DNA from 2 places in the Lysinibacillus sp. NPDC096418 genome. Region 1 is predicted to be linked to the other one. Evidence: predicted binding sites of a transcription regulator. Region 1 holds the regulator's gene; the other holds the start of a gene.
The links. The regulator LexA, encoded in region 1, represses DNA repair genes until DNA is damaged. The targets are predictions, from matches to a motif close to CGAACATATGTTCG.
Positions count from the first base shown of each region.

Region 2: recA (recombinase RecA) is a predicted target of LexA. The motif match lies at 2,149-2,162, and genes of this name have one in related genera.

Region 1 is NZ_JBIWEY010000015.1:78,252-82,686, forward strand. Features, by position in the region: gene tkt (transketolase) at 1-470, opposite strand, end outside; gene ACIQZG_RS13085 (DUF896 domain-containing protein) at 598-831, opposite strand; gene ACIQZG_RS13090 (YneB family resolvase-like protein) at 896-1,561, opposite strand; gene yneA (cell division suppressor protein YneA) at 1,558-1,872, opposite strand; gene lexA (transcriptional repressor LexA) at 2,040-2,657, shown strand; gene ACIQZG_RS13105 (gamma-glutamyl-gamma-aminobutyrate hydrolase family protein) at 2,720-3,439, opposite strand; gene ACIQZG_RS13110 (prepilin peptidase) at 3,455-4,225, opposite strand; gene ACIQZG_RS13115 (carbon starvation CstA family protein) at 4,349-4,435, opposite strand, start outside.
Region 2 is NZ_JBIWEY010000002.1:218,848-223,282, forward strand. Features, by position in the region: gene ACIQZG_RS03620 (helix-turn-helix domain-containing protein) at 1-182, shown strand, start outside; gene pgsA (CDP-diacylglycerol--glycerol-3-phosphate 3-phosphatidyltransferase) at 230-808, shown strand; gene ACIQZG_RS03630 (competence/damage-inducible protein A) at 826-2,082, shown strand; gene recA (recombinase RecA) at 2,244-3,308, shown strand; gene ACIQZG_RS03640 (RbsD/FucU family protein) at 3,481-3,948, shown strand; gene ACIQZG_RS03645 (DeoR/GlpR family DNA-binding transcription regulator) at 3,942-4,435, shown strand, end outside.

The DNA of each region.
Region 1 (4,435 bases):
TCGCCGCATAGTGCGTATGTGTAGTGATCTACAATGTCATAGCCTGGTTTGTTATAAGTTGCAGCTAAATGACGTTCAGCCATAGCCATACCAACTGACATAGCAATCCCTTGACCTAAAGGACCAGTAGTGGCTTCAACACCAACTGTATGACCGTACTCAGGATGTCCTGGAGTTAATGAATCCCATTGACGGAAGTTCTTAATTTCCTCCATTGGTAAGCCATAGCCACCAAGGTGAAGTAAGCTGTATAAAAGCATTGAACCGTGACCTGCTGAAAGTACGAAACGGTCGCGGTTAGTCCATTTTGGATTAGCTGGATTGTGGCGAAGTTGTTTCGTCCATAGCGTGTAAGCCATTGGTGCAGCCCCCATTGGTAAACCTGGGTGACCTGAATTTGCTTTTTCAATTGCATCGATTGACAATGTTCGGATAGCATTAATCGCTAGTTGATCCGCATGTTGAGTCATGATATTGTGACATCCTTTCTCGTCCTAGATATTGTACTTTTACAGTTTAGTCAAGATTCCATAAGAAAACAATGCTTTTGTAATACTACGTAAGATTTATGAAATACTAAATCAAAAAAACGTCACATTAATTCAAGAATTTATTCTTTTTGGCTTGCTTTACCTTTTCTGGCGTTACATCATTTCCTTCTGCATCCACAATTTTCACATTTTCGATTGTATCACGCATTGTTGCACGGAAGGTGTCTAAATATTCTTTACGAAGTGCTGAACGTTCCTTCGCCTCTGCTTCTGTTAGATTTCCTGCTTTTGCCTTTGCTGATAATTCATTGATACGATTAATTTTTTCTTTCGATAACATTATTCCACACCTCTTTCGTACTTATACTACTACAAAAGTATGCAAAAAAGATTAGAAGAGCAAATTATTTGCCTTCTAATCTTTCTTGGTGTTCTTGGAATCTTCGATGTACAGTAGCTTTACTGACATTAAAGCCTAAACCTCTAAGCGTTGTTGCAATTTCTTGAAAAGTAAAGCCTTTGTTACGAAGCTGGATAATCTCTTCAATCGGTACTTCTTTTCGCTCTTGTCCATATGCATTTCCACGATTCGTTAGATTTTTTTCAGGGCGGTAACCGTTTTCGACTGCACGGCGCATACCGCGGCGGATTTTTGCATTATGAATTTTGCGCTGATACTCTTCTACAATCGCTAATATTTCTAGTAACATCGTGTCCATTTCATTTAGCTGAACTGGTCCTGAATCTTCCACCGAAAAAACATCTGTTTCCGTTTTTTGCAATAAATGAAGGACTGCCATACGCGCATTACCACGGCCTAAACGTGTTTCATCTTGAACGAAAAGAGCATTCACGCCTTCTTCTTTTATAAAATCTAGCATTTCAAGGAGTCCTTCTCGCTCAACATCATAGCCACTATGCTTGTCTTTGAAGACACCTTTTATACTGTAACCTTGATTTTTTGCGTAGCTTACAAGTTCATCTTCTTGTCGCTCAAGTGATGAGCTTTGCGTCTCTTTTTCAGTACTAACACGGCAATAGACAACAGCCGATTGTTTTTCATTCATCATTGTTCATTTCTCGCAATTTCTATTGTATTGATGGGTTTAGCTTGCTCGCCAACTACTGGAATAACTAATGACTTTCCTGCCACGATTTTCGAATCTGTTAATTCATTTTTTAGCTTCACGATTTGTATCCACTCATCAGTAGCCATTTTACCACGATGTAGTTCACCTAACGACCATAAACTATCGCCATGTTTGATATCAATTTCTTTATATGTAATTTCTCCAGGATCAGTTATTAAGAGATATCCTGCAAATAATACGCAAGCTCCTAGTAAAATTGAAATATGTATGTTTTTTTTCATCCAACTCATTATCAATTTCCCCTTTTAGAATGTTTGTTCGGAATGTATGTTCTCATAATAAAACGAACAAACGTTTTTGTCAAACACTTTTCGAACCTATGTTTGCATACGTGTTCGCATTCTGCTATACTATTTAATAAGGAAAACGAGTACATAAAGTTAAAGAGGTGAGCATTATGAAAAAAGTTTCGAAAAGGCAAGAGGACATTTTAGCATTCATCAAAGAAGAGGTTCGTGCAAAAGGTTATCCACCATCTGTACGTGAGATTGGAGAAGCTGTAGGACTTGCTTCTAGCTCGACTGTGCATGGTCATTTAGCACGTTTAGAGCAAAAAGGCTTAATTCGCCGTGACCCAACAAAACCACGTGCGATCGAAATCCTAGAGCCTGAAGATACCATTCAAAAGCAAAGTGTCATTCACGTGCCTTTAGTTGGTAAAGTAACGGCAGGTTCACCAATTACCGCGATTGAGAATATCGAGGAATACTTCCCATTACCAGACACATACGGTACTAGTGAGGATCAACTATTCATGCTAGAAATTATGGGTGAATCCATGATTGAGGCAGGGATTTTGGACGGGGATTTAGTCATTGTAAAGCAAAAGTCAACAGCGAATAATGGTGACATTGTTGTAGCGATGACAGAAGAAGATGAAGCAACAGTTAAACGCTTCTACAAAGAAAAAACGCATTTCCGCTTACAACCTGAAAACGCTACGATGGAACCGATTATTGTGGACCAAGTTTCGATTTTAGGACAAGTAGTTGGTCTTTATCGCCGCGTACAATAGTAAAAGTTAAAGCTGCCCTACCAGTCTAAATCTGACTGTATTGGACAGCTTTTCTATTATTATTATTTTGTTTTATATGCCTTACTAGCCTCGACAAATGCTTTAAATAGCTGTTTCGCCGCTTCATTTCCCGCAATTGCTAGTTCCTCAGGGTGCCACTGAACGCCTAAACAAAAAGGTAATGCTTCATGCGCTACAGCCTCGATTATGCCATCACTCGACGTTGCAACAACATTCAATGACTCAGCCAGCACATTGATTGCCTGGTGATGATACGAATTAACAGCAAGCTGCTTTTGTTCAATAATTTTCATTAATAAATTACCTTCGTCAATATTTACATAATGTGTTGCAACACCTCTAGCTGCTTGTTGTGCATGCTTTAATAATTTATTACTTTGAACTTCCGAATCGATATCCTGATATAATGTACCCCCAAGTGCGACATTAAGTAATTGAATACCTCGGCAAATTCCGAAGATTGGCATTTCTCTCTCGATAGCTCTATTTGTCAATGCAAGCTCAACCATATCGCGTTCAGGATAAATTTGCCCTAATTTCGGAGACGGTTCTGCACCAAAATAGAATGGATGCACATCATGACCACCCGAAAGTAATAACCCATCTGCTATAGATAAAACCTGCGAGACATCCTCATCAACACCAAATGGCACTATGATTGGTATCCCGCCTGCTTCTAGTATACTCTTACTATATGCCGCATTTAAACGTGAAGATAAATCATCCTCCGCACAAGCGGTAATTGCAATTACCGGTTTCAAAATTTCATTCCCCCATTAAAAAATTTCAACTTTCTTCCATAATATAAAGTACCACTCATAAATCTTATCGCCATAGAAATACACAATAATCGCCGCAAGGGCAATCGATGGACCAAATGGCACATGCTTTTGTTTCTCTTGTTCCCGTACACGTAGAATCATAATGCCCACAAATATACCAATCACAGCTGCTAAAAACAGCGTCAATAGAGAATCTATCGTGCCTAGCACGAGCCCGATTAAAAAGAATAACTTAATATCGCCCCCACCCATACCACCACGTGACAACACAGCAATGCTATATAATATGCCAAATCCTACAACAGCACCTAGTAAACTATCCCACCAAGGCGTTAAAGGAGATAAAATCCGCCCGACGATGAATAGCGGCAAAAAGAAAATCAGCACTTTATCAGAAATCAACATGTACGAAATATCCGATATAACAATGATGACAAGTAGTGAAATAAATAGCAATGCCATCAAAAACTCCACATTAAATCCAAGTTGCCAATAAGCAAAAACAAATAACCCGCCTGTGATAAGCTCCATTAACGGATAAATCCATGAGATTTTGTGCCCACAACCACGACACTTCCCGCCTAACAATAAAAACGACAACACCGGTACTAAATCTAGTAGCTTCAGCTGACGTTGACATATCGTACAATGTGAAGGTGGCGATACAATTGACTCCTTCATCGGTACACGTAAGCCAACTACATTAAAAAACGAACCAAAGACTAGTCCAAATACAAAAATCAAACTACTAATTAGCCAATCCAATATGTTCCTCCGCTTCCTCTGAATCGACCGCCATCTCTTACTATGTATCATACATGTTTTTTTGTTTTATTTACCAAAAAAAGTGTGCTTCCACCGAATTTTTTTGGCGGAAACACACTCACCTTAAATTTTAGCCTTGAATGACGTAACATCCTCATCAAGTACGAAGCCTGTACCTCGTTGTTTGTGTGCGTAGGTAAAGAACAATGC
Region 2 (4,435 bases), on a different contig from region 1:
CAGATACGCGAGCATATAATGCAGGAGAAGTTGTGGAATTTGATGCAACGGCTCAAAATTATGTACGTATTCGTCTAGGGAATTCAGCAAATGCAAAAGTATATATTAATGACGAGCTTTTAACGTATGCACAACAAAGAGTAACGCAAAACATCGTCATCAATTTCAATAAAGAACAGTAGTCACCTAATGGTGACTACTTTCTTTCATCATGAAAGGTGTTAGTGAAATGAATATTCCAAATAAAATTACCATCTCTCGTATTTTACTTATCCCGTTTTTTGTCATTGTAATGATGTATGACTTTGGATGGGGGACAATGTCGTTATTTGGCGCAGAAATGCCTGTTCATCATTTTATAGGTGCCCTTATTTTTATTATTGCTTCTACAACGGACTGGGTAGATGGATATTATGCGCGTAAATATAATCTTGTCACAACGTTCGGGAAATTTTTAGATCCACTTGCGGATAAATTACTTGTTTCTGCGGCGTTTATTTTAATGGTAGAGCTTGATATGGCATCAGCTTGGATTATTATTATCATTATTAGTAGAGAGTTTGCTGTAACAGGATTACGCCTAATTTTAGCAGGTGGTGGTGAAGTCGTAGCGGCAAACCAACTTGGTAAAATTAAAACATGGGCACAAATTGTTGCGATTGCAGCAGCACTCTTACACAATACAATTTTCACATTAATTGGTATTCCATTTGATACAATCATGTTATATATTGCATTATTCTTTACACTTTGGTCAGGATGGGATTATTTCTATATAAATCGTCGTGTGTTACTTGAGTCTAAATAAGAGGGGTCTTGTGGGTCATGAATGCTGAAATTATTGCGGTTGGTTCAGAGTTGCTTTTAGGTCAAATTACGAATACCAATGCGAAATTTATTTCCAGTCAATTATCTGAGCTTGGGATAAACGTGTTTTATCATACAGTAGTTGGAGATAATTCGAATCGTCTAGTGGAGGCGATTACGGTAGCTGAATCGAGAGCGGATTGTATTATTTTTTCTGGTGGTCTTGGTCCAACGAAAGATGATTTAACGAAAGAAACAATTGCACGACATTTAAATCTCGATTTGGAATTTGATAAAGCTGCTTTAACATCGATAGAACATTTTTTTTCAAAACGTGGTCGGCCAATGACAGACAATAATCGAAAGCAGGCACTTGTGTTAGCAGGTAGTGATGTACTAGCAAACCACCATGGCATGGCTCCTGGGATGATTCTCTCGAAGGCTGGGCGTACATATATTTTACTACCTGGTCCTCCGAAAGAGTTGGAGCCAATGTTCCAATATGAAGCAAAACCAAAACTGGTTGCTTTGTTAAATGCTGGTGGGGTTATCATATCTCATGTAATGCGCTTTTATGGCATTGGTGAGGCTGAGTTAGAGGATCGTGTGCAAGATATTTTAGATGCGCAAACAAACCCAACAGTTGCACCGTTAGCATCTGATGGAGAAGTGACATTACGTGTGACGGCAAAGGCAGAAACAGAGGTTGAAGCACAGCAGCTCATTGCGGCGAAAGTGACTGAAATTCAAGCAATTGTAGGCGATTACCAATATGGTATCGACGATGATTCTCTGGCATCTAAAACAGTAGAAATGCTGTTAGATAATAATCTCACAATTTCTGCAGCAGAAAGCTTAACTGCAGGTTTATTTCAATCAGAGCTTGCAGAAATTCCAGGTGTAGGAGGCACGCTCATTGGCGGGGTTGTCACTTATACAGAGGATACAAAGGTTAAGCAACTTGGCATTTCGAAAGAATTACTTGATACCTATGGAATTGTCAGTAGTGAATGTGCATCAGCAATGGCTAGTGCCGTTCGCGCTAAGTTCAATACGAATATTGGCATCGGTCTTACTGGTGCAGCAGGGCCAACAGCTCATGACCATCAGCCTGTAGGTACTGTTTGGATAGGCATTGCTATTGATGATGAAGAACCAATTACGTACCTACTACATTTATCGGGCATGCGTAATACAAATCGTTTACGTGCGGTGAAGTTTACATGTCATTATTTAATGCAATTGCTCGGGGACCGTGGTTTTTCAAAACGATAATGAAATAGTTGAAAATGAGAATTTGGATAGGGAGAACTTATCCAAATTTTTATTTTGAAGAAAAATCGAATAAACGTTCGCTTTTTTCTTGCGTGTTTTCTCAAAAACAAGTATAGTAGAGATAGACAAAAACAGTGAACGTTTTCAAAGGAGGAAATACATTGAGTGATCGTAAAGCAGCCTTAGAACAGGCGTTAAAACAAATTGAAAAGAATTTCGGTAAAGGGTCAATTATGAAACTTGGCGAAAAAACAGATTTAGAAATCGCAACATCTTCAAGTGGTTCATTAGCACTTGACGCAGCATTAGGTGTTGGTGGTTATCCTCGTGGACGTATTATCGAAGTGTACGGTCCAGAATCTTCTGGTAAAACAACAGTAGCACTTCATGCGATTGCTGAAGTACAAGCAAATGGTGGCCAGGCTGCATTTATCGATGCAGAGCACGCACTTGATCCAATCTATGCACAAAAATTAGGTGTCAATATTGACGAGTTACTGCTTTCTCAGCCAGATACTGGTGAACAAGCGCTTGAGATTGCTGAAGCATTAGTACGTAGTGGTGCCATTGATATTATTGTCATCGACTCTGTAGCAGCACTTGTACCAAAGGCTGAAATTGAGGGTGATATGGGTGATTCGCACGTTGGTTTACAAGCACGTTTAATGTCACAAGCATTACGTAAGCTATCAGGTGCTATTAATAAATCAAAAACAATCGCTATTTTCATTAACCAAATTCGTGAAAAAATCGGTGTAATGTTCGGGAATCCAGAAACAACTCCTGGTGGTCGTGCCCTTAAATTCTACAGTTCAGTACGATTAGAAGTTCGTCGTGCAGAAGCGATTAAACAAGGAAATGACATTATGGGTAACCGTACAAAAATTAAAATCGTGAAAAATAAAGTAGCACCGCCATTTAGAACTGCAGAAGTCGATATTATGTATGGTGAAGGTATTTCTAAAGAAGGCGAAACTGTAGATTTAGGTGTTGAATTAGACATCGTACAAAAAAGTGGTTCTTGGTATGCATATGGTGACGAACGTCTAGGACAAGGCCGCGAAAATGCCAAGCAGTATTTAAAAGAGAACACTGCTGTATTAGAGGAAATCGCCAATAAGATCCGTGCATCTTATGGTATTGCGGCTTCATCTTACACAATCGCAGCACATGATGAGGAAGAAGAGGACGAAGAATTACTACTTCTTTTAGAGGAAGATAAATAAAAATTTTGAAAACACCCATCGCGATGATGGGTGTTTTTGTGTCTAAATTTATTTATAAATCTATACATACACTTTTTGTGAGAAACATATAAGTAATTAATGGTTTTGTGTTTGATATTTTTTGCTTTTTTTGTTTTTACTGATAAAACCAAAAAAGAAGGTGATGCAAATTATGTTAAAGAATATCCCAATGTCGCTTTCACCAGAGTTATTAAAAGTGTTAATGGAAATGGGACATGGTGATGAAATTGTGTTAGCCGACGGAAATTTTCCAACATACTCACACACAAACAAAGCAATTCCGTTATCTGGTGTGTCAATTCCTACTGTGCTGGAAGATATATTAACACTGTTCCCTTTAGACTCCTATGCTGACTTTGCCGTTGTGTATATGATGCATGGACCAGAAGTAGAAACACCAGAAATTTGGTCAACCTACGCAAAAATACTAGAGAAGACTGATAATAATCAATTTTTACCGTACAAACTAGGACGCTTAGCATTTTATGAAAGAGCTAAAAAAGCATATGCCATAGTAGCGACGAGCGAAGCCGCAATTTATGCGAATGTAATTTTAAAAAAGGGCATTATTGCAAAGGAGCCTAAGCGCGTTGATAGAAATGAGGAAGATATATGTTAGCAATTGAAAGACAAAAGCAAATTATATATAAGGTGAACAAGCAACAAAATGTCAAAGTATCGGCGTTAAGTAAGCTTTTTCAAGTTACAGAGGAAACGATTCGTAGGGATTTAGAAAAGCTTGAAGCAGAAGGGAAGTTAGCAAGAACACATGGTGGGGCAGTTTCCGTGGAAGCTGATGAATTCGAACTGCCTTTTGTACAACGAGAAATACTGTTTCAGCAAGAGAAAGATGCAATTGCAACAGCAGCCGTTCAGTTAATCCAAGAAAATGACATATTATTTTTAGATGCTAGTTCAACAGCTTTATATATGGCAAAAAAACTCCCTAACATCTCATTAATCGTATTAACGAATGCGCTATCGATTGCTATCGAGCTAGGGAGGCATTCAAATATTCAAGTCACAGTTCTAGGAGGGACCTTGTCAAAAACATCACCTGCATTATTCGGTCCTCAAACAATTGAAGCAATTGAAAAGTATCATGT